3 regions of the Priestia sp. SB1 genome follow, and region 1 is predicted to be linked to each of the others. Evidence: riboswitches for the same ligand, from Rfam matches in the RefSeq annotation. Region 1 holds a riboswitch; each other region holds the start of a gene.

What was found. A riboswitch is a leader RNA that binds a small molecule or an ion and turns the genes downstream of it on or off. The one in region 1 is predicted to bind ZMP and ZTP.
Region 2: another riboswitch for ZMP and ZTP. It lies ahead of WKH56_RS16035 (phosphoribosylaminoimidazolecarboxamide formyltransferase); the one in region 1 lies ahead of WKH56_RS14185 (APC family permease).
Region 3: another riboswitch for ZMP and ZTP. It lies ahead of WKH56_RS16595 (phosphoglycerate dehydrogenase); the one in region 1 lies ahead of WKH56_RS14185 (APC family permease).

The regions. Positions count from the first base shown of each region.
Region 1 covers NZ_JBBJSS010000003.1:718,203-729,145, reverse strand. Annotated here, with positions in the region: gene WKH56_RS14215 (ATP-binding protein) at 1-2, opposite strand, end outside; gene WKH56_RS14210 (glutaminase) at 269-1,258, shown strand; gene WKH56_RS14205 (alanine/glycine:cation symporter family protein) at 1,362-2,792, shown strand; gene WKH56_RS14200 (sodium:solute symporter family protein) at 2,824-4,323, opposite strand; gene WKH56_RS14195 (DUF3311 domain-containing protein) at 4,323-4,526, opposite strand; gene WKH56_RS14190 (cupin domain-containing protein) at 4,882-5,481, opposite strand; ZMP/ZTP riboswitch at 5,868-5,946, shown strand; gene WKH56_RS14185 (APC family permease) at 6,003-7,598, shown strand; gene WKH56_RS14180 (DUF5105 domain-containing protein) at 7,778-8,824, shown strand; gene WKH56_RS14175 (hypothetical protein) at 8,955-9,092, shown strand; gene WKH56_RS14170 (acyl-CoA thioesterase) at 9,284-9,793, shown strand; gene ppc (phosphoenolpyruvate carboxylase) at 10,187-10,943, shown strand, end outside.
Region 2 covers NZ_JBBJSS010000004.1:173,440-184,382, reverse strand. Annotated here, with positions in the region: gene WKH56_RS16075 (EamA family transporter) at 1-643, shown strand, start outside; gene WKH56_RS16070 (hypothetical protein) at 1,167-1,403, opposite strand; gene WKH56_RS16065 (DUF3888 domain-containing protein) at 2,010-2,450, opposite strand; gene WKH56_RS16060 (PhzF family phenazine biosynthesis protein) at 2,629-3,426, opposite strand; gene WKH56_RS16055 (MazG nucleotide pyrophosphohydrolase domain-containing protein) at 3,901-4,218, opposite strand; gene WKH56_RS16050 (LOG family protein) at 4,318-4,899, shown strand; gene WKH56_RS16045 (cysteine hydrolase family protein) at 4,946-5,482, opposite strand; gene WKH56_RS16040 (cysteine hydrolase family protein) at 5,709-6,287, shown strand; gene WKH56_RS16035 (phosphoribosylaminoimidazolecarboxamide formyltransferase) at 6,418-7,584, opposite strand; ZMP/ZTP riboswitch at 7,633-7,711, opposite strand; gene WKH56_RS16030 (YitT family protein) at 7,767-8,348, opposite strand; gene WKH56_RS35145 (YxiF family protein) at 9,487-9,786, opposite strand; gene WKH56_RS16025 (GNAT family N-acetyltransferase) at 9,982-10,440, opposite strand; gene WKH56_RS16020 (class I adenylate-forming enzyme family protein) at 10,427-10,943, opposite strand, start outside.
Region 3 covers NZ_JBBJSS010000004.1:277,654-288,596, reverse strand. Annotated here, with positions in the region: gene WKH56_RS16635 (alpha/beta fold hydrolase) at 3-806, opposite strand; gene trhO (oxygen-dependent tRNA uridine(34) hydroxylase TrhO) at 1,141-2,109, shown strand; gene WKH56_RS16625 (SMP-30/gluconolactonase/LRE family protein) at 2,311-3,168, shown strand; gene WKH56_RS16620 (group I truncated hemoglobin) at 3,390-3,752, shown strand; gene hpaB (4-hydroxyphenylacetate 3-monooxygenase, oxygenase component) at 3,894-5,330, shown strand; gene WKH56_RS16610 (DUF817 domain-containing protein) at 5,478-6,284, shown strand; gene WKH56_RS16605 (tubby C-terminal domain-like protein) at 6,340-6,900, shown strand; gene htpG (molecular chaperone HtpG) at 6,931-8,808, opposite strand; ZMP/ZTP riboswitch at 9,019-9,097, shown strand; gene WKH56_RS16595 (phosphoglycerate dehydrogenase) at 9,266-10,465, shown strand; gene WKH56_RS16590 (hypothetical protein) at 10,599-10,943, shown strand, end outside.

The sequences.
Region 1 (10,943 bases):
ATGAGCAATAAAATGTACGGATCTTTTTGAATGAAAGATTTAAAATTCAGATAATTACACCTCCTGAAGTGATTCGTGAATTAGTATACATTGTGATAGCGTCCAGCACAATGGAGAAGAGTACCAAAGATAAAAATATAATTCCAAAAAGTTTTGTAGGTTTTTGTATGCTCTTGTAGGTTGCATTGTACATTAAAAACGAAAATGAACTCCCGCTTTATGAAAGCGCTTTAAAATAAAAAGTTAATGAAGTGATGAGGTGATTTTAATGAAAAGAGAAATTGAACAGGAAATGTCTTACTTACAGGTCACTGCAAAAGAGCAGTTACACGAGTGGGTAGAGCAAATAAAAGAATTTTCGTCAGAAGGAAAAACGGCTGATTATATCCCCGCTCTGAAAGATATGGACTCGTCTCAATTAGGTATTTGTTTGATTGGTGCTGACGGAACGGTTATCCAGTCTGGGGATTATGAAGCGGTATTTACTCTTCAAAGTATTTCTAAAGTCATTAGCTTTATAGCAGCTTGCTTATGCTGCGGCATTCCCTACGTACTAGAGAGAGTAGATGTAGAGCCAACTGGAGATGCATTTAATTCTATTATAAGACTGGAAATGCATAAACCAGGAAAGCCGTTCAATCCTATGATTAATGCCGGTGCTTTAACGGTTTCATCTCTTTTATCTGGAGAGACGGCAAAAGAAAAACTAAGCTATTTGTTTGATGTAATAACAATGCTTACCGGGAAAACACCACTCATTAATGAAACCGTCTTTGAATCAGAATGGCAAACGTCTCATCGAAATCGTGCGCTTGCCTACTATTTAAAAGAAACAAACTACTTACAAGGAGAAGTAGAAGAAGTTCTAGAGGTTTACTTAAAGCAGTGCTCAATTGAAGTAACGACTGAAGATATTGCGCTGATCGGATTAATTCTGTCATTAGACGGATATCATCCAGTGTTTCACAAACAAGTAATTCCAAAAGAAGTGGCTAAATTAACAAAAGCGCTTATGCTTACATGCGGTATGTATAATGCCTCAGGAAAGTTTGCGGCATTTGTTGGTATGCCAGCTAAAAGCGGTGTATCAGGAGGAATCATGTCATTGGTGCCACCTAATACGAAAAAGCAGTCTCCATTTCCAGACGGATGCGGTATCGGAATTTACAGTCCAGCTATTGATGAGTACGGGAATAGCGTAAAAGGCGTTACGCTGCTAAAAAAAATCGCAAAAGAATGGGATTTGAGTATTTTTTAGTCTATTTACGTACTATTCATTCGCTTCAATAATATAAACACCAAGAGAAAAAACTTTCATGTTTTGCATTTGTTCTACCAAATTTTTTAATGAGGTGATAGGCGTGCAACAAGCAATCGAAAGTGTAATTAGTGTCATCAATGATTTTTTTTGGTCGAATTTATTAATTATTTTACTTGTATCAATCGGTATTTATTTTACGATCCGCTCTCGTTTTTTGCAGTTTCGCATGTTGAAAGAAATGGTACTTGTTTTGAAAGAAGGACGAGCGGCTAAAGATGGGGGAGTCTCCCCGTTTCAAGCTTTCTGCATAAGCATGGCAGCTCGAGTAGGAACAGGAAATATTACCGGTATAGCGATTGCTATTGCTCTTGGTGGCCCCGGTGCTGTATTTTGGATGTGGATTATTGCCATTATCGGTTCAGTATCAAGTTTTGTAGAAAGTACACTCGCTCAAATCTATAAGGTAAAAGGGTCAAACGGATTTCGAGGAGGACCCGCTTACTATATGGAAAAAGGGTTAAATAAAAGATGGATGGGCGGGCTATTTGCTGTACTCATTACACTGTCATTTGGCCTGGTGTTTAACGCTGTGCAGTCTAATACGATTACGCTGGCATTTGAGAACTCTTTCGGAACGAGCCGCTTATTGATTGGGATTATTATGACAGTTATATTTGCGATAATTATTTTTGGCGGGATCAAACGCATCGCCAAGATATCGGAATACATCGTTGTCGTATTAGCCGTTTTATACATTGGAATGGCTCTGTTCATCATCTTTAAAAATATTGATCAAATGCCTGCCGTTCTATCTCTAATTGTGAAAAATGCATTTGGATTTGAACAGGCGCTTGGGGGATCAATTGGTGCAACGTTAATCAACGGAGTAAAGCGCGGACTGTTTTCCAATGAAGCAGGGATGGGAAGTGCTCCCAACGCGGCTGCAACTGCAGTGACGAGTCACCCAGTTAAACAAGGTCTTATCCAAGCATTTGGTGTCTTGACGGACACACTTGTGATTTGTACAAGCACAGCATTTATCGTTCTCTTATCTCCCGCCTATAAGCAGGGACTAAGCGGCATTGAATTAACGCAAGCTTCTCTTAGTACACATATCGGTTCTTGGGCATCAGGATTTTTAGCTATCATGGTATTTCTATTTGCTTTTAGTACGTTAATTGGCAATTATTATTATGGAGAAACGAATATTGAATTTTTAAATTCAAATAAGATGTGGCTTTGGTCTTATCGTGTAGGCGTTTTAGCGATGGTTATTTTTGGGTCGGTTGCTCAGCTTCAGCTTGTATGGAATCTGGCAGACTTATTTATGGGGATGATGGTAGTGGTGAATTTAATTGCTATTTTTCTATTATCTAAAGTGGCGTTTTCTGCCTTGCATGACTATACTCAGCAGAAAAAGGAAGGGAAAAATCCAGTCTTTTATAAAGATGCATTAGAAAACAATCAGAATATTGAATGTTGGGAAAGAGAATCGACTTCATCCCCTTCTGAAAAAGAGAATATTATCTAAAAAAAGTTCAGCCAGTTGGCTGAACTTTTTTTTATGCGTTTTTCTTTAATTCAGTTTGCGTAGTGCCTTTAGAAAATAATGTTTCTTTCACGCCATTTGTTGCTGCTTTGGTTTTTGCAGCAAAGATTGGATTTAAAATAAAAACTACGAGTAGGTTAGATAATAATCCCCAGAACCCTTCATAAAGGCCAAATGAATTTCCTGTGGCATGAACGGTAAACGTTACAACCAGCCCTACTACTAATCCAGCAATCGTACTTTCTTTCGATTGATTTCTCCAAAACAGGCTGATAACAATAGCCGGGAAGATTTGTACCATGCCGGATACCCCTAGTAACTGTAGGGAAACAAGTGCTTGTGGGAATAATAAACCGAATAAAAGTGCCAGTCCAATAACAACAAAAACCATAGAACGAGTAACCATTGTTAATGTTTTACCCTGTACATTTGGATTAATTAAATCTCTAAATATATTATTTGCAAATAAGTTAGACGCTCCGATCGCCATGATAGAACATGGAATTAATGAAGCAAGAGCAATCGTTGCATAAGCTAACCCTTGGCCAATGCCACCATATGAATATTGAATCAAGGTTAATAATGCTAATCTAGGATCCGTTGTATCTTGAGGTAATACTTGATAAGCAATAAACCCTAAGAAGATGACTAGAATTAAAACAATATTGTAAAGAGGTAAGAAGACAGCATTTTTACGAAGCGAATCTGCACTTTTAGCAGTGAAAACACCTGTAGCAGCGTGGGCCCACATGAATAAAGCTAAAGCAGATACGAGTGATGCTGTAATAAACCATGGAATGCCCTTAGGTCCTTGTGTTGGGATCGTTAATAGCTGAGGTGCATCCTTTGCAACATTGTCAATCATGTTGCCCCAGCTTCCAAAATGCATAATTGGCAGAGAAACAACCATAAATAACATAATCGCCCATACCAAAATATCTTTAATAATTGCCGTATAAGTGGGACCTTTAATTCCGCTGAAAAAAGTATAAAGAGCCACAAGAAAGAATGAAAGAATAACGACAGCTTTTACATTAATGTAGCCAGTTCCTGCAACGCGAAGAGTATCTTGAATACCGCTAAGCTGAAGATCAATATATGGAATAAGCATCAATACACCTACTATGGCAATTAAAGAGGAGAGAAATTTACTGCTAAAACGTTCTCTAGCATAATCAGCAAGTGTAGTAAGTTTGTGCTTTTTAGCAACAGTCCAAAGTTTTGGAAGAAAAAAGTATGAAATTAAAAAGGCTAAAACAGAGTAAGGAATGGCAAAAAATGCGATGCTTCCTCCTTGATAAGCTGTACTTGTAAGACCTAGGAATGTATAAGCAGTATATAAATCTGCTCCTACTAAAAGCCAGACGAGCAGGCTTCCAAAACGTCTTCCCCCTACAGCCCACTCTTCAACGGAGCTTCTAGATGATTTGTCACGTCCTGCTATAAAGCCAATGGCGATAACGACAAGAACAATTGCTGATGTGATTAAAAGTGCGGTTAAATTTCCTTGCATTATTCAATGTCCCCCCAAGATTTTTGTAAACGATAAATGATAAATGTACACACAGGCGTTAAGAAGACCCATAAAAATAACCATAAATGCAAAATAGGTAATCCAAAAATAATTGGATGAATGTTATTTACAAAAGGTAAAAAAGCGAATTGAGCAATAAACGGAATGATGAATAAAATAAATATTATGAATTTTCTGTTCAATTTTTACTCCTCCTCTAAAATTTATCTAACAATGTTCACTATGATAGCAAGTCTGACATAGTAAAGCAATAAGTTTTTTGAAAATTTCGTTATAAATTACGAAAATTTTTTTAGAAAAACAAAAAAAGGGTATGAGAAGAAGATATTTGAAATGATTAGGGAAGAAAAAGCAGGGGAGAACCTAAGCGCAGTTGCCTTTGAAACAAAAAAAGAACGGAAAAGAAGAAAGGTAGTTTTCTCGATAAGATAAAGTATATTGCTATTGCATTAAAGAAAAAGAATTTGTATGTTCAAATATAGATTTATGGAAGCTATAAAAACGAGCAAATAAAAAAACTAGACAATAAGTGCTTGTCTAGTTCCACCACTCTGTCAATGGTCCTTTGTCGCCATAAACAGGATCTGTTGTAGGAATAGGTACTTGTGCAATTTCATCAAATACGTGAGGGCGATCCGTTTGTTTTCCTGTTCGTAAGTTGTAATCCATGCCCTCTGGATAAGCTCCAACCACTTTAAAATCAGCAGTTGACTGCAGACGCATATGTCCTGTACCTGCAGGGAGTACGAGTACATCCCCAGCATGCACCACGATATTTTCTCCCATATGTCCACCTAGTTTTAAGCGTGCAGATCCGCTAATTACACCTAGTGCTTCATGAGAATTGCTGTGGTAATGGTGAAAATCATATATGCCGCCTACCCAGCTGTTTTTCCAGTTGTGAGAATTAAAAATGCTCTCTACTTTCTCTTTCTTACTAATAAATACATGTTCATACAACAAAACTGGAAGACGAGGGTGATTTGGAATGGTTCCGTCGTCATCAAAATAAAGAACTTTTACATTTGCATAATTCATAAGCATCCCTCTAACAATCTTTTTTCGTAATTTTCCCTGTTTTTTGCTTGCGTAAACAGAGAAGTTTGCTCGAAGTACTTCATTCGTTGCGAAGTGCATGATATGTAGGTGTTAACGTTTTCCCAAAAGAAGTCTCCCACTTCAAGCGTAGCTAAGTGGTGGGCAGTTTACTTTAGTATCTTTTCTTCATATTGTATATAAGTAAAGGGGCTAGTGCAAGAATTCTATGGATATATAGATGTTAATTCGTATTTTGTAAATGAATAATATATATTAATATAATTTTTAGAAGATGATATGCTCGTGAAGTAAAAGAATCAAATAATAAGCAAGGTTAGAGTTTTAGTTGTTTTTTGTAATTAGGAAGAGATTTTAAGAGTATTTATTCGGAATTTTACGAATAATTAATTACTTTTGTAAAAGTAATGTAAACATTTTTGTGTATTGAGTAATAGTAATGAATGTTATATACTGATAAAAAATATATTCCTATATGTGACTGGCGCAACATGGATGACCATGGGGGAGCATATAGCGTATAAGCCGCGCGCCTGGGCAAACACTTGAGAAAATTTCGCAAGTGTTTTTTTTATTTTCCTAGGGAAGAGGAGTAGATTTGGATGAGCAATATGCAAAGGAAGATGGGAACATTTGCTTTAACCATGACAGGCATAGGTTCGATTATCGGTTCAGGATGGCTGTTTGGAGCATGGAAAGCAGCTCAAATTGCAGGACCTGCGGCTATTTTTTCATGGGTTATTGGAATGGTAGTTATTTTGACCATTGCCCTATCGTACGCTGAACTGGGCGCGATGTTTCCGCAAGCAGGGGGGATGGTTAAATATCCTCAGTATTCACACGGATCATTTATTGGATTTTTGGCTGCTTGGGCTAACTGGATTTCAATCGCTTCAACGATAACAGTGGAGGCTATTGCATCTGTGCAATATATGAGTACTTGGCCGTGGAAATGGGCTCGCTGGACTCATGAATTAGTAGACAATGGCATTTTAACGTCCAAGGGGTTGGCAGTTGCGTCTCTGTTATTATTCATTTACTTTTTTGTGAACTATTGGACGGTAAATCTCTTTGCTAAAGCAAACTCATTTATTACGATTGTTAAATTAATTATTCCTGGTTTAACGGCAGGGGCTTTATTTTTTGCTGGTTTTCATAGCGGGAACTTTTCAAGTGAGCATGGGGTAGCACCTTACGGATGGGCGAGTGTTTTAACGGCAGTGGCAACATCAGGTATCGTGTTTGCATTTAATGGTTTTCAAAGTCCTGTAAATATGGCAGGAGAAGCAAAGTCACCTAATAAATCGATTCCGGTAGCTGTAATTGGTTCAATTTTTATTGCTGGAATTGTATACATTATATTACAAATTGTTTTTATCGGAGCAGTAAGTCCGTCATCAATTGCGGATGGATGGAATCATTTGAATTTTAATTCTCCTTTTGCTGATTTAGCGATTGCGCTTGGAATTAACTGGCTAACAATCGTGTTATACGCAGATGCATTTGTTTCTCCTTCCGGCACAGGTGCTACATATACGGCAACGACTTCTAGAATGTTATACGGGATGCAACAAAATGGATATTTGCCAAAGATATTTGGTACTCTTCATCCACTTTACAATGTCCCGCGCCCAGCTATGTGGCTAAATTTAGCAGCCTGCTTTTTGTTTCTCTTTTTATTTAGAGGATGGGGTGTCTTAGCAGAAGTGATCTCAGTAGCGACGCTTATCTCCTATATTATGGGCCCTGTAGCGCTTATAACATTAAGAAAAACGGCTTCACACTTTTACCGTCCATTTTATTTAAAAGGGGCATCAGTTATTGCGCCATGCGGCTTCGTTTTTGCTTCTTTGACGCTTTACTGGGCAAGGTGGCCACTTACAGGTGAAGTGATTTTTATTATGGCAATTGGCCTGCCAGTTTATTTTTATTACCAAGCGAAAAATAAATGGGTGGGCTTTAAAAAAGAATTTTTAACCGGGGCTTGGATGCTTATCTATTTAGCGTGCATGATTTTTATTTCCTACATAGGAAGCGAAAAATTCGGAGGCAAAAATATTTTACCTTTCGGATGGGATATGCTAGTGATTGCTTGCGTATCATTAGCCTTTTATTACTGGGGAATTAAAAGTGGCAAATCTAACCGATATATGAAAGAAGCTGAACAAATCAATCAAGAAAATTTTAAATCTAAATAAAAAACACGAGCCGGTGCTCGTGTTTTTATTTAGATAAATGGAGAATTTAGACTTAGTTTTTATCAAAATATTGTAAAAAACATAGATTTTAAGGTTTAAGGATTTACACAGAGGGAACCTTTATTTGGGATAAAGTTCTAAAAAAACAAAATAAAGGGGATTGGACAGCTGTGAAAAAAATGAATGTTTTGGCTTTGGTTTTTGTACTTATGCTAGTATTAGCGGCTTGTAACAGTTCTAAGGAAACGGGAGGATCCACTTCGGCTAAAAATAAGGCGATTGAAGCATCTATTGACAGCGCTTCTTATATTTTAGTAGATAGTGATGAAGGAGCTACAAGTGAAGAAAAGGGGCTGTTGAAAGTTGATTTAAAAGTAAAAAATGTATCCAAAAACAGTATATCTTTATCGGATTACGACGGTGTGTATTTATATGAAGGAGATGAACAATTATCTCCAAAAACGGGAGTGAACAGTAGGGAACTTGGACTAGAAAGCAGTTCATCTGACAAGATTGGCGCTGGGAAGCAAAAAAAATTAATGTTCGTCTTTGAAGTCAAAAAAGATAAAAAGTACAAAATTGGGCTTCAGCCAAAATCATCTGATTATGATGAAGAAATTGACGAAGTAACATTAACACTGGATACGAAGAAATACGCGAAAAGCTATAATAAGCTGCAAGACCCAGAAAAAGCTCTGCAAGCTTACACGGAAGTTCTTTACTTAAACAAAGAAAATGTAGATTATGATAAATATGTAACAGCGGACAAAACAGCTGTCAGAGAAGAACAGAAAAAAGCGTTTAATGAGGAATTAAAAGGTGCGTTTTCTAATAGTTTAACCGATAAAGCAAAAAAAGATTTTTTTAACATGTATAAAGATGTTTTGAAAGAAAAAGCAAGCGTAAAGACAAATGTGATTGCCAATGCAAATAATAAAGCTGTAGTAGAAGTGGAGTACACTACTGTTAATTTATCAGACTTATATTCATACGTATCGCAGCTTAAGAGAGCATATACAGATGAAACAAAAGATTACGATACAAAACACTCTGAAGAGTTTGCGGCTTCTAAATTCAAAGATATTGTAAATGAATTAGAAACGAAAGAAGGAAGTCGTCCGCTACGAATTTTTATGGTGAAAGAAGATGGGAAATGGACTGTGAAGTCAAGTGACCTATACAGTGACTCTTTAGGTAAAACGTTTGGATCAAGCTACATTCGATAGACAAAAAAGAGGCTAGGACAAAAATAGTTGAGCCCAAGTAAAAAACGAACCATTCATCAATCTGTTTGATGAGTGGTTCGTTTTTTTGCGATGGTGCATATCGTTTTATTTGTTTCGTTCCTTCTAGCAGTTGATTGGAGGGCAAGGCGAAGACTCCTGCGGGAAAAGCGGAACAGGTGAGACCCCGCAGGAGCGTAAGCGACGAGGAGGCTCAGCGCCCGCCCGCGGAAAGCGAAGCCTTGCACGGAAATCAATTGCGGTGTCATAAGCAGTACAGCTCATGTATCTCATTTGTTCGTCTTTCAATTGGATTTATTTCGTTATGTCTCAACCTCTTTTTTGTTTTCTGTAAATAAATCAACGAGTTTTTTGTAAAGCTAAATTTATCGAAATATGCTAGTATAGGTTCATTCATTCTTTTATTCTTATTATGATAGGCATCAATGGAGGTTCTTACTAATGAAAGCAAATTATTGTAAAGATACAAAGGCCGTTCGAACGAGCCGCATTTTCCCTAATGATATTAATAATCACAATACTTTATTTGGCGGAAAATTAATGAGTGATATTGATATGATTGCGTCCATTTCAGCTTATCGTCACAGTCGTACAGAGTGTGTGACGGCTTCAGCAGACTCTATTCACTTTCTGCACCCTATTACGCCTCAGGATTCTGTATGTTTGGAGTCATACGTATCATGGACAGGTCGTTCATCCATGGAAGTGTTTGTGAAAGTGATTAAAGAAAATTTAAAAACCGGGGAGCGTCAAATTGCAGCTACATCATTTTTAACTTTTGTGGCAATGGATGATGATGGAAAGCCCCGCGCAGTACCGGAGCTTATTCCAGAAACAGAAGAAGAAAAATATCTGTTTCAAACGGGGGCAGATCGTGCTGCCACACGTAAACAAGTGCGTAAAAAAAGCAATGAACTAGCCTCAGTGTTGGATTTAGGACAACCTTGGTAGCATAAAAGAGAGGCTGAAAAGTATTTTAGCTCAAGTGAAAAACGAACCACTGATCAGCACGTTTGATTAGTGGTTCGTTTTTTTTGTTATGGTGAACGTAGGTTTCAGCTGTTTCGTTCTTTCTAGCAGTTGATTGAAAGGAGAGGTGAAGTCTTCCAATCAACTGCGGTGTCACAAGCGGTTCAGCTTATGTATCCCATTTGTTCGTCTTAGGATTGGATTCATTTCGTTATGCCTCATCCTCTTTTTTATATTTGATGAATCTTTCCTCCTAATCGAGAGGAGGAAACAAAATTATATGAAATTTATTTTCGTTCATGGTAATATGAATTTAATATAATTTTCTAAAAAGTTTAAAAAGTACAACATTTATAAAGAAAGGTGTCGTGTCTAATGGTAACAGTAGAAGCAGCAGAAAGACAAAACAGCAGCACTGCCCTGCGCCGTGATGTAAAATTTCTCGGTCAATTGTTAGGGAAAGTTCTGGTTCACCAAGGTGGAGAAGAACTGCTCAACAAAGTAGAAAAAATACGCGAAGTGGCAAAATCACTTAGAGAAAACAAAGATGAAGCCATCTATAAAGAAATAAAAAATGAAATCGTTACTCTTGAACAGCCGATGCGCGCGCAGGTTATTCGGGCATTTGCCGTTTATTTTCATTTAGTTAATATTGCAGAGCAAAATCATCGAATTCGTCGCAGACGGGAATATCAGCAGCAAGAAGATTCTATTATGCAGCCGGGTTCATTGGAAAGCGCCGTTGTTTCGCTTAAAAATAATGGCGTGGCGCCAGATGTAATTGCTAACTTGCTTCAAACTTTATCACTTGAGCTTATCATCACGGCACATCCAACAGAAGCCACTAGACGAAGTGTCCTTGATATTCATAAACGAATGGCTGAGCTTCTGAAAAACTTGGATAATTCAACGTTAACAAAACGTGAACGTACAGAAATTGAAGAAAGACTGTTTAGCGAAGTGTTAATTTTATGGCAAACAAATGAACTGCGAGATCGCAAGCCAACCGTAATGGATGAAGTATCCAATGGATTATATTATTTTGATGAAACGTTATTTGAAGTGCTTCCTCAACTTCATCAGGAATTGGAAAATTCATTGCAGGAGAATTACCCCGAAGAAAATTGGAAAG
Region 2 (10,943 bases), on a different contig from region 1:
TCAAGCACTTGATTATATTAATGCCTCATTTGCTATCATTCTTCTATTGCAATTTACATGGATAAGTATGGTTTTGCAATATGTCTTTACAAAAGAAGCACCAAGTCGAAAAAGCTTAATGTCAACGATAATTATTCTTTTCGGCTCTGTCCTAGCTTCTGGATTATTGCAAACAGGAATCATTTTTTCTTTGGCTGGAATTGGCTGGGGGATACTTGCTGCTATTTCCTTTTCTTTTTTTATTTTGATAAGTGGAAACACCAATATACCTGTGCACCCTATTTATAAAAGCGCTATTATGACAACCGGAGCGTCATTACTTATCTTTATTTGTTTACCACCAGTATTTCTTATAAATGGTGAGCTTACAGGTGGGCTATTTATGTACGGTCTTCTTACTGGACTATTCGGTTCACTTGTTCCACCTCTTTTATTTAATATCGGCATGCCTAAAGTAGGCGGAAGCTTAGGAACGATTCTAAGTGCATCAGAGTTACCAACGGCCGTAATTCTGTCTACACTTGTTCTCCACGAAACCGTCACCTTCCTTCAATGGATTGGTGTAATTGTCATTCTAAGTGGAATTGCTTATCCAAATGTTCAGAGTCATAAGACCACTCGTATAATAAAGAAAAACGTATAACATTGATACTTACTATTTCTATAATTTAAAAATTACGCTTCCAAGCATCGTCTAAAAATAGTCACGTTCATATCAGTAAACGCTCCTCAGCAGGAACCAGGAGCATTTGCTGTTTTTATTTATAAAACGAATAAGGCAGACCAACATGAGCAAGCTATTCGAGATGTTTTAGGGCATCTACTCGTAGAACTCACTTAAATAAAATCAGAAAAAAAGATTATCTTCCTATTCAGAAGGTAGTCTTTTTTCTTTATTCTATGTAATAAGATATTGCGAATTTGCTCTGTGAAAATGGCATACATGCTGTGACACTTAAACAAGCTACTTAAGACGCTTTGTACGCCCTGAGGCATTCAATATGGCGAATACTGTATAACATCCAAAAACAGAAAAAACGCTTCTTCTCCGATGGTAGTTTTCTGTTTTATGAGTATATATCCTATAGGATTGTAGTTAACATAACCGGTATTATAGGAACATGAAAAGAGGCTTGTCTATAAGAATTTCTTTTCTATAATCCTAATTACTTCAAACCATAAAAATCTTTTGAATTTAGCCATGTTTCATACCAAAATGTCTTAGAACGCAATGGTTGAACTAATTTTATTTCCTCTTCATCTTTTAACAAATATACTGAATTACCTTCTACTGATAAAGTATCGCCAAATTTAAACACGATTTCTGAACAATATTCTTTATATTCTTTTTCTCTCTCGTTTGAATGCTGAGCTTTTTCAATTGAAAACCTTTTTTTAAACATCTACATCTGTCCTTTTAAACTATTTTCCTTTATTATCTCATGCATTCAATACATAGATATAGTTCACATAATCACTCTTTCCGGAACACATCAAAAAAAAGAACCCTTATCGCAGAACGGTTCTGCCAAGGGTTCTTTTTCCGGAGTATGCAACTTTTTATACATCCTTGATATGACGGCATTTACTCGATACCCAAGTGGGAGGCGGATGAATAAAAAATGCACGTTTTATTCATATGCTCGTACAGAAAAATATAGTCCATAAGGTAAAAAATGTGTTATTATATGTCTGCACATGCATTTTATAGTAAAAAGCCACCTGTCCTGCAAATAATGGGTGGCTTTTTATTTTGCTTACCTTTTGACTGGACAAATTATCACCTAATACTATATTTTAGATATGTACATGTATATTTCACTTTTATCAACTATTAAAAGCAGCTATGATCAACCACACATGTAAGAAAAGCCCTCAATTAATTTTGAGGGCTTTTCGCCTATTTGTCGTCATTAAAAGTAAATACTTAAACTAAATATTTTTATGAAATACTTTATGGTTCACTTAATATAAAATACATTACCGAAAGACTAATGTGTATAAAGACCTCAATCCCTTAGATGAGGGGGAATGCTATATGATTTTATATGTTTAAACTTAACGAATTTTATACTATCTTTTTCTGGTACAAGAGGACTTATCCGAAATGTAAAACGATCCTTTCCAACAGAATTATGAGCCCCAATTGAAGGTTCCGTTTCGATAGTAATTAAGAAATCAAACCCACGAAATCCATTCACTCTCTTTGCCTTAATAACATTCATATCATAAGGATAAACAGTAACTCTTTGCTTTAACTTTTTAAAATAGTACTGATTAGCTACTTCCTCAACTTGTGCATTTAATATAAGCATCAACATATCGTTATATATTAAGACTCTTGAACCTTTAGTTGTATCAATGTCTCTCGTTTTAGCATAAGAGATTTTATCCAATCCAGTACTAAGCAAAAATATAAAACAAATGGATAGTAATAACTTCTTCAGCATAGATTTCTCCTGTTGGTTTAATTTTTTTAGTATTTCTTTCCCAACTTAATCTATTCAAAATTGAGCAATGGCCATAACAAAGACCGTCCATAATTTATAAGGTTATGAACGGTCTTTGTTAAATTACTTCGTACGCTATATATAACGAACAGAGGGATGCGGATGTGTAGTTTCTTAACTAGAGTAACAATTCATTGAAATGACTTTTATAAATAGTAATAGCCTTACCAGTTATGTAAGTTAAATCACCTTGATAATAAATGAATAAATCTCCACCTCTTTCAGAAGATTGAAAAGCATATAATTGTTTTTTATTTAGTCTTTGGCTCCAATATGGAGCTAGACCACAATGGGCTGAACCTGTCACAAAATCTTCATCTATTCCAATTCTAGGAGCAAAATAACGAGAAATAAAATCATACTTAGTTGAAGGGCTTGTTACGACTAAACCCGTAACAGGCAGAGTAGCAAGGAGGTCTAAATTAGGTACAAGTTCTTTTAATGATTCTTCATCTGCTACTTCAATAATGTATCGATCACTGTTTTGGGCAGCCTTTAAGATAGGTACGCTTACTAACTGTTGGAGAGTAGGTGTAATATCTATGGGGATAGGTGTATCAGTAAAGAAAGCTAATTGAATCCCTTGTTGCGCTTTTTCTACTTTCAAATGACCGGATTTTGTTATAAATGTAATAGGATGTTGGACCTCTATAAAACCTTCCTCCCAGAGTATATGCGCAGCTGCTAATGTACCGTGCCCACACAATTTTATCTCTTCTGAAGGAGTAAACCACCTTAACTCATAAATGTTACACTGTTGCTCTAGGAGAAAAGCTGTAATAGGTAGATTTAACTCTTTAGCAATCCCTTGCATAACCTGTGTTTGAATTGGACTACTTAGCCGAATCACATAAGCTGGATTACCTGAAGTTAAATCTTGCGAAAAAGCATTTACTCGATATAAATAGGTACTCATGTTGAATATCACTCCTTTAACTATCAGTTAACATAAGAGTTCAACAAGTCGATGTAATTACCTTTATTTGATACTAAGAAGCAGAAAAGTATACAACTACCCCTTATACTTCCAGTCAGCATAATGTTATTTCTAGGTGCTTAATGCTTCTGACATCCCTCTTTAATCTATATGATATAATTAACAAAAACAGGAATTTCAAAAGGGGCTGAGCCTATTGTCCGGAGGTATTATACTGGGTATCATCATTGCATTAATTATATTTCTAGCTATGGCTAAAACAGTAAAAGACACCCAAAGAGATCACGAAAAAAAGAGACGTTAAATTATGAATACCATATATGAAGCAAGTTTACATAAAAAAATTTATAGAAATTAAATACTAAAAGGGAGCCTACATATGCTGCCTCCCTTTTGTTAATATGTATTTTACTTAATATACCTTGGCACTTATTAGCATGTAAATCCTAACCCTTAACTAGAATATCGTTCTGCAAGTTTATCCTTATGAGATTGAAATATCTCTTCTAGAGAAATATCATACTTATTAGCAATAACAATCAAGTTACCTAACACATCTCCTAGTTCTTCCGTTAATTCTTTCTTATTTTCTTCCAAAGTTCCAGTTACTTCATCTGGTCGATCCCTTCCGATTTCTAAAGCCCTAATAGCTCGTGCTACTTCACCTGTTTCCTCGGCAAGAAAACCTATTCGAATAAAGATATCTAAATCTGACCAACCTCTCATTTTGTAGTAGTCCTTTACCCATTGTTGAAATTCTGTTACGTTCATTAAATGGTTCCACCTTCCTTTTTTAACTTCAACTAAGTTTACCAAATCATCCATTATTATGTATAATCAATAACGGTGATTACATAGGAGGGGATATTTATGAAAAGAATAGCTGTATTTTGTGGATCAAGTAATGGAGCATCTGACCTTTATATTCAAGGTGCAAAGGACCTGGGAAAAGAACTTGCTAAACGTAATATTTCGCTTGTATATGGTGGAGCAAGTGTTGGGGTAATGGGTGCTGTGGCTGATGCTGCGTTAGAAGCTGGCGGACATGTCATTGGCGTCATGCCTACTTTCCTTGAAGAAAGAGAAATTTCTCATAAAAACCTGTCAGAGCTTATTGTTGTTAAATCTATGCACGAGAGAAAAGCCAAGATGGCTGAACTTGTAGATGGATTCATTACATTACCAGGTGGTCCAGGTACACTAGAGGAATTCTTTGAGATTTTTACATGGGCTCAGTTAGGGTTACATCAGAAGCCTTGCGGATTATTAAATATTAATGATTATTACACACCACTTATTTCTTTATTTAATCACATGACAGAAGAACAATTTCTACAGGAAAAATATCGTTCTATGGCCCTTGTAGATACAAAACCACAAGGTTTATTAGATCAATTCAATACATATCAACCTCCTTCAGTTAAAACATATATCACAAAAGCTCAAAGCTAACAAAAAAACAGGATTAGACACTATCTAATCCTGTTTTTTTGTTAGCTTAAAATATAATTTCGTTTACTTCTTTTAATGTAACGAATCTGCCACCTAGCATATTATTATGATGTTCTACTATTTTAGAAGCTGAAAGCGCAGCCGTATCAAATGTGCTATGGGCATCTTTTACTAAGATATTCTCTTTATACCCTAAACTATATGCTCTTCTACAAGTAGTATCCAAACAAAATTCAGTTTGCATACCTGCAATGACTAATTTTTCGATTTCAAGTTCCTGCAGTTTTTTATGTAAAGTTGTTTGATAAAATGCGTCCCAAGAAGATTTTTGAATAACTGTGTCTGTTGGTAGAGGGCGAACATCCCGATGGATTTCCCATGTGACTTTTCCTTCACTAAGCATACTATCAGAACTGGGGTCTGTATGTTGTATATAGATAATTGGTATATTAGATTTGTGCGCGTTTTCCCTTAGAGAAATAATATTTTTAAGTACTTGCTGTTCATTCCATAAAGACCCACCTTCATAAGAAAACATAATGTTTTGAACATCTACAAGCAACAAAGCCTTTCTTTTACTCATTTGATTGTATCCCCCTATTGATTTTTGTGGTAAAAAATTCAAAATAATATTATATCAAATTAAAATCTTATATTATATAGCTTGAACTTATGAAATCTATTCTTCTTCGAAGTGTATATAATATTGCTTCTAGGAAGTTTACATACTTAAATAAAATTCTTATTTTTAATTCACCAATCTAACATAAATGTTAAAATATGTAGAAAAGAGTTAAGGAGAATTACATATGAGAAAAGATTTCAGCAATACGGCTTTAATTATTATCGATGTTCAAAGGGCTTTTGAAGATGAAAAGTGGGGAATAAGAAATAATCCCAATGCTGAAGACAATATTCAAGTTCTGCTAAAGACATGGAGAGAAAAGAAATACCCAATTATACATATTAAGCACTTATCTGATAACGACCATTCTATTTTTCATCCTAGTAAACCAAGTTCAGATTTTAAAGATATTGCAGTCCCAGCTGAAAATGAACCCATTTTTAAAAAGAAAGTAAATAGTGCATTTATAGGAACTGGACTTGAAAAATATTTAAAAGAAAACCAAATAGAAAAGGTTGTAATAGTAGGGTTAACAACCCCACATTGTGTCTCAACTACTACTCGAATGAGTGGTAATTTAGGATTTGAAACGTACTTAGTTTCAGATGCAACGGCTGCATTTGCAATAAAAGGGGCAGACAATACGTATTATTCAGCTGAACAAATACATAATGTGTCATTAGCTACTTTAGACAATGAGTTTGCTACAGTTTTAACCACAAAAGAATTAATCCAAAATTCAGGCGAAGAAATAAAGGCTTAATACTTTTGTTTTAACTATATACAATATACAGAGTTAGTTAACGACACACAAATTATTGGAAAGGTCATAAAAGAGCCAGTTCCCCTATAAGGTATTGGCTCTATTGGGCTAATTATATTGAATTCATATCTCAATGATGGAATACACGTATGCCTGAATGCGCCATAATCATTCCATATTCATTTGCTGCCTGTGTAACTTGTTCATCTCGTAAAGAATTTCCTGTTTGAATCACATACTTAACGCCACTTTGAGCTGCACGATCTATATTATCACGGAAAGGTAGAAAAGCATCAGATGCATATGAAACGCCTTTTAATCCTTTTAGCCATTCTTGTTTTTCACTCTTACTTAGCCTAGCAGGGACCTCTTCAAAACACTGTTTCCATTGTTCATTTTCTACCTCAGTAATATCATCATTCAGCCATCCATCAATTGCGTTATTAACTTCTACACGAGAAATGCCTTCTTTGAACTTCATGTTAAGAGCTCTTGGATGTTGTCTTAACCACCATTTATCAGCTTTTTCAGCCGCCAACCTTGTACAGTGAATACGGGACTGTTGTCCAGCACCAATTCCAATCGTTTGGCCATCTAAGGCGAAGCAAATAGAGTTTGATTGTGTATATTTCAATGTAATAAGAGCAACAAGAAGGTCTCTCTTTGCATGATCAGGAATATCACATTGAGTCGTAACAATATGATTAAAAACTTTTTTTCCAATCTGTACATCATTTCTTTGTTGTTCTAGAGTAATGCCAAATACCGTTCTTTTTTCAATTGGATCAGGCACATAGTTTGGGTCAATCTCTAAAATTAGATATTTTCCTTTCTTTTTCTGTTTCAAAATCTCTAATGCTTCTTGGGTGTAGCTTGGTGCAACAATCATATCAGAAACCTCTGTTTTGAGGAGAGTAGCTACAGTTATATCTACTTCATCACTAAAAGCAGCACAATCTCCAAATGAAGACATCCTATCTGTCCCACGCGCTCTTGCATAAGCAATCGCTAAAGGAGACAGGTTTAGGCCTTCAACAAAATAGGATTCAGTAAGTGTCTCATTTAGTGGAGAGTACACAGCTGCACCTGCTGGACTTACGTGTTTAAAAGATGCAGCTGCAGGTTGATCAGTAGCCTGTCGAAGCTCCCGAACCAGTTGAAAAGCGTTTAATGCATCTAGAAAGTTAATATAACTCGCTTCTCCATTTAAAATTTTAATAGGCGTGTTCTCAGCATTCTGAACGTTAGCTTCACTTTGATTTGGATTCATCCCATATCGTAAACAAATTTCTTTCACTAAAAAATCTCCTTTCTAAATAAAAAAAGTATTTGAACTCATATTCAAATACTTTGCCCAGGCGTACGGCCGTTATCTATGTGCTTCCTCATGGTCCTCCATGTTTACGCCAGTAACACATAGTCTGTTTTATAAGAAAATTTTACATAATAAAAGTAATTTTAACAATACTTTTATCCAAATTATTCTTTTTTAGTAAGTAACGAAGTCGTGATTCCACCTATAAAAATTGTCGAACATGAAAAAAGAAACGTTTTAGGTCCTAACAAAGGAAGCCCTGCTGTTATGATAAAACCATCTATAATTAAAATGACGATTCCTATATTCAAAGAAAAAGCTTTTGATATAAGTTGGGCTAGTAAATCTGTTCCTCCAGTGCTTGTCTCATATCGAAGCATAAGACCAATCCCCGTCCCAATACATATTCCTCCAAGGATCACACTAGGAAAAACAGAAAGTTGAAACTGGTCTTTAATAGGTTCTAACCAATCAATCAATAGAGAAGAAATGACTAATCCATAAAAACTATTATAAAAATAAGTTTTTTCATAAACCCAAGCAAACCAGCATAATGGAAAACCTAAAATAATAATCATCACACCTGTGGGAAATTCAAAATAATAGTGAAGGATGAGAGCAATCCCAATTGTTCCTCCATCTAACAAATAATGAGGAACTAAAAATCCATTAATTCCTATACTTAACAATAAACTTCCGACTAGAACAACCGGTATTTTCCGAATAATAATCACCTTTTTAGTCAATTTATCTCTTACTATATGTATAAGCTTTAGCTAGTTGTCATGAATACTTTTTAATTTTATAGATCAGGGAAGCTTTAAAAAATACGGATTCAGAGCCGAAAGTATTCTGACTACACTATATGTTCTCATTCTCTATTAGGTAACTTGCCTAAATTGAATACTTTTTTATCATTTGAGCAAACTACTGTTAGTCCCAGTGTTTTTTTCTATTTTCAGGTAGTTTTTTTAAAAAAGGACAAAAAGTCATAGGACTTTAAAAACAGGCATATGATTTATAGAGACCTCAATGTGCTTATAAATTGAACTAGTAGATAACCCTTGGATGTATTGATTCAAGGGTTATTTGCTTTTTATATGAATTAAAACATCGTAACCAGAACAAACTACACAAGATGCTGTGAGGCATCAGCCAAAATCCTTACTGCAATAGAGCAGAAAAAACCTACCTCTTTTGATTGGGAAGAGATAGGTTTTTTTCTATTTTTAAGGTGTATAAAATATACATTCTTAGTTACCCTCATCACTCTTCCCGGAAAACACCATAAAAAAGGACCCTTGATGCAGGACGGTTCTGCCAAGAGCCCTTTTTCCGGAGTATGCAGCTTTTTATACATTGTTGATTAATCAACGTTTTCTCAGTAGGTGGATGAGAAACTAATGTATAAGAAGTGCACCTTTTATAAATATGCTCAAGGTTGTCCTATATTGCCTTATTTATAAATTTGTTGTACAATTATTCAGACTTTTCTATGAATAGAAACATATAAATTCCCTAAAAGCTATCCGTCCTGCAACGATGGGGTAGCTTTCTTTTTTTATTAACGATAATAATTACTTTAACATTTTATAATAGATTTAAATATATTGTCCGTAAAAGTATACTTTTGCGAACTTTTGATTTATATAGAAAATCTATCATTTTCACCGTTCGTTTAAGTTTTGAGATATTATACGAACGTTCTCTAAAACACATAAAACTTTGCGAACGTTCTTGTTAGAAAAAAATGATGGATTCAAATCGAATCTTGATAGTGCGTTAAAACAAAACACCCTTAATCATGTGGAAACCAATAAGTGCAAAAAAACTGCACCTAGATTTAAAATAATCGAAGGTACAGTTTTTATTAAACATTGTAATTTAATCTTCTTTATTCAATTCCCCAATAGAAAATTGATAGAAAATTGAGTGCATTCCATACTCATCTTCACTGATGAAAATGCCAAATTTCTCATCAACATTTATAAGTATGAACCAGAAATAAGCTTCAGAATTATTAGCTTCTGTATAATATAATACACTTTCTAAGTTTTCATAAAAATCTTTTAATTTAATTATTAAATTAAAAGATTGTTCATGTTTTCTACCATTGTAAATTACAACTTTTTGATTGAGATAACCCTTTATTTTGTTTTGAAATTCTTCTAATTCAACTTTTATTCTTTTCTTAAATAGTTATCTATTGTTCTTCCCTCGCTTTTTGTATCCTGAACGATTTTCTGGGTAACGGGTGCTTCTTTGATCATATCTACCTTTTTTATAAGGATTTAACCCATCTACCACGTGAAAATACGGACCTCTTCCATTTGCATTCCAGTACAATAAAAAATCCGCGGATATAATCCACGGATTTTCTTACAGTTCTTTTTCCAAGCAGTTAACTTGATTATGATGCAGCGGCTTAGTGGCGTACTGGGTAAAACCAAGGCGTTCCCAAAACAGCTTGGCTCTAGGATTTTGAGACAGAACCCCAAGACGTAGAACGGAAATTCCCTCTTCTTTTAGCTTGTCTTCAAACGCTAGATACGCTTGCGTTCCGAAACTGAAATTGTGATAGGCGCTATGAATAATAAAAGCTCCAATCCACGGATGATCATCGTTAGGATTTTGCTTCATGTAATCAATAACCCCTACGTATGTATCGTCGGCTTTTATAAAATAACTGTCTGTTTTTTCATTCATATATTCTTTAAAAAGCTCTTCTTCCCTCCGCTCTTTCTTGCCGTTTTCTAACACGTTATAAGCTTCGTTTGAATTGATAATCTCTGACACAATATACATCGTGTCAGCTGTAACGGGTTCAAATGAAATCATATGTCTTCCCTTCTTTCTCTGTAAAGTAGCTGTATATCGTTGCTTTGTCAATTTTACCATTTTTCATTCGCGGAAAGGACGTTAAAACTCTCCATACGCGCGGGATTTTATAAGAGGATACTCGTTTTGTCAGCGCTTGTCTTACATCAGAAAGAGAAATGTTCTCTAAGACAATTGCTGCACCTACGACTTCTGAACGTTCAGCATCTGCTACGCTAAAAACGGCTGCTTCGCTAACGCCCGGTATTTGTAGTAGCAGCTCTTCAATTTCTTCAGCATATACTAAGCTTCCGCTGCTTTTGATTACATTTTTGTCTCTTCCTACGATGGTAATGTTTCCGTCTGGAAGCTGAACCGCAATATCATGCGATGTAACATATCCGTTAAAAAATGAGCGGTTCGTTTCTTCGCTGTCCCTAATAAACCCTTCGAATGCTTGAGTTGTTTTCACAAACAGTATTCCTTTGTCTCCTTTTTCTACTTCTTTTCCACGTTCGTTCAGG
Region 3 (10,943 bases), on a different contig from region 1:
AATTAGATGCGCTCGATAAAATCACTCACAACTTTGTTAAACCGATCGCTTTCTTCGAGAAAAGGGCAGTGACAGCTGTTCTCAAAAACTTCAAGTACAGAACCTGAAACCAGCTTTTGAATATGCCTTCCAGCCGCTACAGGAATGAGTTTTTCTTCTTTTCCAAAGCACAGTAAAGTAGGAATTGTAATAAACGGGAGGAATTCTCGATAGTCCACAATGGATTGATCAAACAAAATAGCACTAGCTATCGACTCGGGCATTTTCGTTACTTCTTTCATAATCCAATGTTTATCTTTTTCAGTTAATTCATCCTTAAACATAAGCGGAATAAAACTCTCTAATGTACTTGTTCGATCAAGCTGAATACCTTGCATAAGCGAAATAAGGGCAGGTAAATCAAATGCACCGATTGGAAAGTCTGACCATTTAAAGTCTGAAGCCATTTCATCTACAATAATATTCCCTTTTACATTTTCTTCACCAAATTGTTTCAAATATTCCCACGCAACAAAAGCACCCATCGACCAGCCTACTAATATGACGTCTTTTAATCGATTATTATTTATAAACTCATGCACATCGCGAGCATAAGTGGAAATTGTGTGACCATATGGAGTATGACTTGAATTTCCATGTCCTCTTAAATCCAAAAGAATAGTTTGATACTGTTTCGAAAAAAAAGAAAGCTGGTTGTGAAAAAAACGACTGCTCATCCAAACTCCGTGAATGAAAATAATAGGTGTTCCTTCCCCTTGTTGTTCATAGTATAAAGTTGCACCGTCTTTTAATGTATAAAAAGGCATCATTTCCGCCTCCAATCTCAAAGGTTCATATCTCATCATGTATGCGCAGAAAAGCTCAGGTAGAACGTATCTCCGCAAGAAAATGTTCATAAAAAAACAAATCCTAGAAGTGTTCGCCTTGATATGTTATACTATTACAGGCTTAAATACTGTATGTTTTTGAAACAATCATTCACTGTAATACTTTTTAGATAGAAGCATCCTCATAAAAAGGATGTTGTTTTTGTCGTAATGTACCTTTAAGTAATGAATTGTTACCATCAATTCGGTTCACAATAACCGACCTACATGCATTATATCTTGCAAATATAAACAGATAGGTGGAAGAAGCAACATGACTGAAAGAAAACCATATCAAGTACTACTATATTATTTGTACACTCCAATTGAAAATCCTGAAGAGTTCACAGCTCAGCACTTGGCATTTTGTAAAGAGCTTGAACTAAAAGGACGCATTTTAATTGCGGCTGAAGGGATCAATGGAACAGTATCAGGAACAGTTGAACAAACAGATAAATACATGGAAACGATGAAAAATGATCCTCGTTTTGAAGGTATTGTATTTAAAATAGACGAAGCAGATGAACATGCGTTCAAAAAAATGCACGTGCGTCACCGCAAAGAATTAGTAACTCTTCGATTAGAAGAAGATGTGAATCCTCTTCGCGTAACGGGTAATTACTTAAGCCCAAAAGAATTTTATCAAGCGATGCAAGATGAAAATACGGTCGTAATCGATGCACGAAACGATTATGAATACGATCTAGGCCACTTCCGAGGAGCTGTTCGTCCGGATATTCAAAACTTCCGTGAGCTTCCTGAATGGATTCGCGACAACAAAGATCAGTTTGAAGATAAAAAAATCTTAACGTACTGCACAGGCGGTATTCGCTGTGAAAAATTCTCTGGATGGCTTCTTGAAGAAGGTTTTGAAGATGTAAGCCAGCTTCACGGAGGTATTGTAACATACGGAAAAGATCCGGAAGTACAAGGTGAACTATGGGATGGTCAGTGCTATGTATTTGATGAGCGCATCAGCGTACCAGTTAACCAAAAAGAGCATGTGATTGTCGGGAAGGATCACTTTACCGGCGAGCCTTGCGAACGTTATGTTAACTGCTCAAACCCAGAATGCAATAAGAAAATCTTAGCTTCTGAAGAAAACGAACACAAATATTTACGCGCTTGTTCACATGAATGCCGAGTAAGTCCCCGTAACCGCTATGTAAAAGAACATGGTTTAACAGAGGAAGAATTTGCAGCACGTGTTAAAGAGTTAGAAAACGAACACGTAACTTTATAATAAAAAAACAGCACGCTATATACAGCGTGCTGTTTTTTTATGAAAAGATTCTCTTGTAACCTAGTGTTTAGAGAAGGTTATGCAACGGGTATTTATAAAAAGGAAACATATTCCTGTTTTTTGTTTTGCATACTTAAAGGAATATTTTTTAGAAAGCGATTAAAAAACGGTTGTACATAAAAACAATAAAGGAGCTTGAAAATGGAAGCGAAAATTGAAAAAAAGTACGATGGACGTTTACTGGAAGGACCCCTATGGGATGAAGAAAATCAAAGATTAGTGCTAGTAGACATTTTAGATAAAAAACTTCTTACGTACGATCCAAAAACGACAACATTAGAAGATATGGATCTTCCTTCAGTTGTTACAAGCGTTTCTACAACCAATCATTCAAAATTGGTCGTCTCCACTCGTAATCAGCTGCTTTTAGTGGATAAAAACAAAAAGAATCATGAAGAGTATATCCGTTTAGATACTCTTGAAAAAAACATGCGTTTTAATGACGGGAAATGTGATCCATATAATCGCTTTTGGATTGGCACGATGAGTGAAGAAGATGAAGAAGGAAAAGCCCAGCTGTACGTAGTAGATGAAAAAGGTGTAATTAAGAGTGCTAAAGAAGGATTAAGCGTGTCAAACGGGCTAGCTTGGAATCGAACAGGAGACAAATTCTTTCTGGTTGATTCCCCAAAAAATAAAATTATGTCTTATTCATTTTCTAAAGAAACAACAAGGCTCGAAGATGAAAAAGTGGTGATTGACCTTTCAGATATAGACGGGTTTCCTGATGGAATGACAATTGATGAGCACGACCGACTGTGGGTAGCGCTTTGGGGAGGTTCGAAAGTTATTTGTGTAGATCCAGAGAAAGGAGAAATTATAGAATCTATTCATCTTCCTGTTTCCAATGTAACCTGCTGTACATTTGGAGGAGACGATTTACAAACTTTATTTATCACCACAGCTAAGGAAGAAGAAAAATACGAAGAAGCTGCCGGCTCTCTTTTTTCATGCCGAGTAGGAGTAAAAGGCTTACCGGCTTATACTTACGTATATTAGACCAGCACTTATCAAAATGTAATGATTCAGACCAGTAACGATAGATATTAAATGCAGTTTCTACAACTCCTTTGCACTGCGTTCATTCCCTTTACATTTTATTCATTATGAGGAAGAGGAATAAAACATGACGATAACGAATTCCCATAAAGAAGCCTTTCAAAGAATATGAATACTTGTATTGGGTAATAATGGTTAAAGGTACAAAAGGAGGAATTGTTTTGAAACAAACATTGTATGAAAAAGTGGGCGGACAAGAAGCGATTGAAAAAGTAGTAGACTATTTTTATTCTGAGCTTGTTTTAAAAGACGAAACAGTTAGTCACTTTTTCGAGCACACGGATATGGATAAACAACGTCGACATCAAGCTAAGTTTATAAGCTTTGCCTTAGGTGGACCGAATCAATATTCAGGAAAGTCGATGGCTAAAGCGCATGCAAATATGAATATTCAGCCCGAACATTTTAATGCAATTGCTAAGCATCTTCACGATGCACTTGCTCACTTTAATGTTGAAGAGCCTGATATTGACCAAGCATTAAGTAAAGTTGAATCCCTAAGAAATGATATTCAATATAAATAAATCATAAAAAAAGAAGGTTATTGTGACCTTCTTTTTTTTATGCGCAAAGCTGTGATGTATGAAGGAAACATGGAAAAGACATCGTAATATGATAAAAATGCAATAGGTGAAAATATTTATTGAAAGTCTGGGAGTGGGAGTATGTCAGCAATTAATGGGAAGCAATACGTAGAGAGAATCAATCAATTAAAAGCAAATGTATGGGTTGATGGCAAACTCGTAACAGGCAATATATCAGAACATCCGGCTTTTAAAGGAGCCATTAACAGTCAAGCTAAACTTTATGATCTTCAGCATGATAAAAAAATTAAAGATATCATGACATACCAATCTCCGGATTCCGAGGATTTTTTTGGTACATCTTATTTACAGCCTACAACAAAAGAAGAGTTAAAAAAGAGACGAGAGATGACTCAGGAGTGGGCTCGCTTAACTCACGGTATGATGGGGAGAAGTCCAGATTATATGAATACCGTATTGATGGCTTTTGCATCCTCTGCAGAACTCCTGAGAGGAGAAGAAAATTGCTTTCCTGAAAACATCATTTCTTATTATGAATATGTGAGAGAGCACGATTTATCGCTCACTCATACATTCATCGATCCTCAAGTCAATCGAATCCAATTTTATTACGAGCAAAACGATGAACCGATAGCAGCAAAAATAGTTGATAAAAACAATGAGGGAATCGTTATCCAAGGTGCGAAACTGCTTGCTACACAGGGCGGCATGACGGATGAGCTGCTCGTACTGTCTTCAGCGGGCATTCAAGGAAAAGAAAAAGGATTTGCTTTTTCGATTCCAAGTAATACAAAAGGAATTAAATTTATTTGTAGAGAATCATTTGCAGGAAAAGATTCGACGTTTGATTATCCATTAAGTTCTAGATTTGAAGAAATGGATACAATTGTTGTCTTTGACCATGTATTAGTACCGTGGAACCGCGTGTTTTTCTATGAAAATGTAGACGTATCAAATACATTCCTTGCTTCTAGTTCCTTCTCAGCTTTTGCACTGCATCAAGTAACTTCAAGGAGAATTGTCAAAACAGAGTTTGTATTAGGGATTGTACAATCTCTGATTGAAACCATTAACATTATAGACTATCCGCATGTACGAGAAAAAGCAACAGAGCTTATTATTGCGTTAGAAACGATGAAAGCTCTCGTGATGAAAGCAGAAGAAGAAGCGGAGATTGATACATGGGGATACATGCGTCCGAATGAAACTACACTTCGTATTGCCGCAAATATATTTTCAAAAACATATCCTACCTTTACAGAGATTATCCAGCTTTTAGGTGCAAGCGGACTAATGGCAATACCAACGGAAAATACGTGCCGCTCGTTGGTTAAAGAAGATATTACGCGTTATTTGCAAGCTAAATCGAGAGGTGCAGAAGATCGAATTAAGCTTTTTCGACTTGCATGGGATTTAACGATGAGTCCGTTTGGCACAAGGGAAACACTGTATGAACGTTTTTTCTTTGGAGAGCCTGTACAGTTAACCAGTTATCTGTACTTATCTTACGATAAAGAGCGCTATGTGCAGAGAGTAACCGATTTTTTGAAAAGTTAACGGAGAAAACGAATCTCCGCTGGATATGATAGTTTAGTTGCAAAAACAGCGGAGATGCTTATTGAATAAATTTGAAAAATCTGCAATAATTTTCAGGGAATCATTCTGTGAACACACTAAAGAATACTATAAAGATAGGATGTTACAATGAAGCAATTAATCTATTTTGGTTTAGAACAAGCAAAATCTTGTGTTTTTCCTGTTATTATTTTTCTTACATTGGCCATGACAAAAATAATTGAAGTACCGTTCATTTCTAGATATGACCTTATTTTATTAGTCTGTCTAGGAACTCAAGTTTTAATGGTGATGTTTAAACGAGAAACGCTTGATGAAGTAAAAGTCATTGCAGTATTTCATTTAATTGGACTAGCGTTAGAACTCTACAAAGTTCATATGGGCTCATGGAGCTATCCGGAAAAAGCTTTCACTAAAGTCTGGGGAGTTCCGCTGTACAGCGGATTTATGTATGCTAGTGTAGCCAGCTACATGTGCCAAGTGTGGAGAAGGCTTGAATTAAAGCTTACGAATTGGCCTTCTACGTGGATTGTCAGTATACTAAGTATGGCTATTTACCTTAATTTTTTCACGCATCATTTTATTTACGACTTCCGCTGGTTTTTAAAACTTTTTACTTTACTTATTTTTTATCGAACTTTTGTATATTTTACGGTTAACAAACGTACATATCGCATGCCTTTAGTATTGTCTTTTGTACTGATTGGCTTTTTCATTTGGATCGCTGAAAATATCGCAACATTTTTCGGAGCATGGCAGTATCCAGATCAACAGCAGCAGTGGACAATGGTTCATATAAGTAAAATTAGCTCTTGGCTTCTTCTTGTGATTGTTAGTTTCTTGATTGTTGCTTTACTAAAGCATTTAAAAGAAAATCAAAATCAATTTAAACAAAGTAAGAAATCAAAAGAAACAAACGAAATATATGAAAGATAGAAACATAACTATGTACATGCTGTTAATATAAGGTACAGAATCTTTGGAGGCTTATATGCAAGAATATATCTTTTATCTTCCCTATTTTAAATCAGCGGGAAAGACCGTAGCAGTTACAAATGAAAATGGAGAAAATGTCGGACAACTTAAGAGAGTGCATAAAAACATGTGGACTAAAAGTATTGATTTTTTAACTCGTGATGGACTTCCAGTGTTAGATTCTATTTCTTGGTTTCCTATCTTTTCCTGCGGCTTAAAGGTACATGTACAAGTTCAATGGGAAGGAAGAACGGTGTTTATTGATCACGTGAAAAAACACCGGTGGGTGATAAAAGAAAATGGAAAAATAATAGGGGATTTATTAGGTAAAGGAATAATTAAAAACGAAGGAGCACAAGAAATTAGATGGGGAAATAACGTCTACATGTTAAGCAGTCATGAAGCCGTAGAGGAAGCGTGTATTTTTAATCAAAAAAGAGAAAAAGTCGCGGAGTTTAAATCAGACCTTTTTCATTTTAAACAAGGAAAACACTCAATAAGAGTAACAGAAGAACTGCCCGTACCCATTTTTATCGCTTCTTACTATATAACTACTTTTATTATGCCATACATATAATCAGGCGCAGAATGATTCTGCGCCTGATTTTTATATCATGATTTTACAAATATCATTTGTGAATTCAACGGGATCACTAATAGATAAGCCTTCAATTAAAAGAGCTTGGTTATATAATAAATTTGTATAAAGGTCTAGTTTCTCTTTGTCATTTTCAAATGCATCTTTTAAAGAAGCGAATACATCATGATTTACGTTAATTTCTAAAACTTTTTCTGCTTTTACATGCTGATTATCAGGCATAGCACTTAAAATTTTCTCCATTTCAATCGTTACTTCACCATCAGCTGATAAGCAAACGGGGTGTGTTTTTAAACGTTTAGACGCGCGCACATCTCCTACTTTTCCCGCCAAAGCTTTTTTCATATAGTCAAATAGCTCTTTATTCTCTTTTTCCTCAGACTCATTGAGCTGTTCTTCTTCTGCTTCAATCCCTAAGTCACTACTTGAAACAGACTTAAATTCTTTTTCTTTGTACGTCATTAACATTTTAATCGCAAATTCATCGATATCTTCTGTAAAATACAGAATTTCGTACCCTTTATCTGCAACTAATTCTGCTTGAGGAAGCTTTTCAATGCGGTCGTACGATTCTCCTGATGCATAATAGATATACTTTTGATCCTCAGGCATGCGTGATACATACTCGTCTAGTGTTACGAGCTTTTTCTCTGTAGAAGAATAGAATAAAAGCAGGTCTTTTAATACATCTTTGTTGCTGCCAAAGTCACTGTAAACGCCGTATTTTAGCTGACGGCCAAATGATTCATAAAACTTCTCGTACTTTTCACGTTCGTTTTTAAGCAAACTTTTTAACTCATTTTTGATTTTCTTGCCGATGTTTTTGGCAATCAGCTGAAGCTGGCGATCTTGCTGCAAAATTTCACGTGAAATATTAAGAGATAAATCTTCAGAATCTACCATACCTTTTACAAAGCTAAAGTAGTCTGGAAGAAGATCTGCACATTTATTCATAATTAAGACGCCGTTTGAATACAGTTCAAGTCCTTTTTCAAATTCTTTTGAGTAGTAGTCAAATGGACTATTTTCTGGAATAAATAAAATGGCATTGTAGCGAATCGTTCCATCCACATTAATATGGAGGTGAGCGAGCGGTTTATCAAATCCGTAGCGTTTTTCTGAATAAAACTGCTCATAGTCTTCTGAAGTCAACTCATTTTTGCTTTTCTTCCAGATCGGTACCATACTGTTGATAACTTGTTCTTCTGTATAATCTTCTAGCTCGTTATCAGAACCTTCTTTAGGACGTTTTTCCGTTATGTCCATTTTAATTGGGTAGCGGATAAAGTCTGAATACTTTTTAATGATCTCTTTTAAACGATATTCTTCTAGATACTCATCATATGTTTCATCTTCTGTATTTTCTTTAATTTTTAAAATGATTTGAGTTCCAACCGTTTCTTTTTCGCACGGTTCGATTGTATAACCATCGGCACCAGTAGATTCCCATTTATAAGCCTTATCGCTGCCTAACGCTTTACTAATCACTGTTACGACATCTGCCACCATAAACGCTGCATAAAACCCAACACCGAATTGGCCGATAATCGTGTGCCCGTCCTTTGTTTCATTTTCGTTTTTAAACGCAAGAGAACCGCTTCTCGCAATTGTGCCCAAACTGCTTTCAAGCTCTTCTTGCGTCATGCCAATTCCAGTATCCGTAATGGTTAAGGTACGGTTAGTTTTATCTGGTGTTACTTTTATGTAATAGCTCTCTTTGTTAAAACGCAAGGAGTCGTCTGTTAAGGCTTTGTAATAAATTTTATCGATTGCATCGCTTGAATTTGATAGAAGTTCTCTCAAAAATACTTCTTTTTGAGAATAGATGGAATTAATCATCATCTCTAATAATCGCTTTGATTCGGCTTTGAATTCTTTTTTTGACATAAGAAGTTCTCCTTTCCAAATAGGGCTTATAAAATAATTAGCACTTGAGTGGATAGAGTGCTAATCACTCTTTTTATTTAACATGTATTAGGATATTTGTCAATATATTAGGAGATTCACTAAAGAGATTAAAAATTTGACTGAAAAAAGCAAACTTTTAAAAAAAGGTTGAACGTTCTGAAAGAGTTTGCTAGAATATACTTAATTTCAAAGACTATATGTGACTGGCGAAACGCGGATAACCGTGAGGAAGCATATAGTGACGTAGCCGTTCGCCTGGGCAGAGGTAAGGGATTAATACATATCTCTTACCTCTTTCTGTTTAGGGGGAGAGGATATAGAAGTTATCAGACATGTAGGCTAAAAAACCAGACTTTTAAAAAAATTAAAAATGAAGTTCCTTTATCCAAAGGTAAAAACATGTAAAACTACGATGATAATCAGAGGAGAGTACAAAATGAGCACATTAACATTAGAAAAAGTACAAACAATCAAAACATTAAACAACATTGCACAAAAAGGTCTAAATGTTTTTAATCAAGAAGGTTATCAAATTGACAACGACAGCGAAAATCCAGATGCGATTGTCGTGCGTAGCTTTAACATGCACAGCATGGCATTTGACCAAAATTTAAAAGCTATTGCACGAGCTGGAGCAGGGGTTAATAATATACCGGTGGACGCTTGCACAGAGCAAGGTATCGTTGTATTTAATACGCCAGGAGCTAATGCAAACGCAGTAAAAGAAATGGTTTTAACTACAATTATGGCTTCTTCTCGTAACTTATTTGCTGGAGTTGAATGGACAAAAGGATTAGACGGCCAAGGTGATCAAATTCCTAAGTTAGTTGAAGCAGGTAAAAAACAGTTTGTTGGAAAAGAAATCAAAGGTAAAACATTAGGCGTTATTGGTTTAGGTGCAATTGGTGCTCTTGTAGCAAACGACGCGCTTGATTTAGATATGGACGTAATTGGTTTTGATCCATTCATTTCTGTTAATACAGCTTGGAATTTGTCTCGCAACGTACAGCGTGCAATGTCTCTAGAAGAACTATTTGCAGCATCTGACTATATTACGGTTCACGTTCCATTAACGGACGACACAAAAGGTGTTTTCAATAAAGAAACGTTTAGCATCATGAAACCTGATGTTCATATTTTGAACTTCTCACGCGGTGAGCTTGTAAACGAAGAAGATATGAAAGCTGCTCTTGAAAGTGGAAAAGTTGGTCGATATATTACAGATTTCCCAAATCAAAATGTCTTGAACATGAAAAATGTTGTGCCAATTCCTCATTTAGGGGCATCAACTCAAGAATCAGAAGAAAACTGTGCGGTAATGGCAGCACGTCAAGTGAAAAATTTCTTAGAAACAGGAAACGTTAAAAATTCAGTGAACTTCCCGAATGCATCTCTACCTTACACTGGGAAAAAACGCGTAGCTGCTTTCCATCACAACGTGCCGAATATGGTAGGACAGCTTACGCAAGTATTCTCAAACTACAATTTAAACATCGCAGATATGGTGAACAGAAGCCGCGGTGAATATGCGTATACAATGATCGATATTGACAATCAAGTAAGTGACGAGATTGTGCCTGAGCTAGAAGAAAAAATTGGTCAAATTGAAGGGATTATTACAAGTCGTATTATCTAATTTGGTTATCATCATATTTTAGTGTTTCAGCCCTAACTTTTCTAAGTTAGGGCTGTTTTTACATGGTATTTATCCTCATATCATTTCCTTCAGTCCCATAGCATATAGAAATACCTTTAAAGAGGTGAACGTTTTGTCAGGAGAAATGATAGGGATTTTGATAGGGTCACTCATCGCGCTGGCAGGAACTTTCATTACGTCTGTCGTAGCTATAGCGATGTCGAAAGAGCAATACAAGCAAGAGCTTCGCAAAGCATTTATCCAAAAGAAAGTTGATGCCTATACTCATGTGTGTCAGGTTATTTTAGCTATAAAAAATGATTTACTGACAATAACCGTTTCTTCAGCCGGCTTAAACTGGACGGCCCAATCTATTAACAAACTAGCAGATGTATGTATTACGGAAGGACTGTGGATCGATGAAGAAGACAGCAAAAAGCTGGAGGTTCTGCAAAAGCAGCTTTCAAAGTTTGTATTG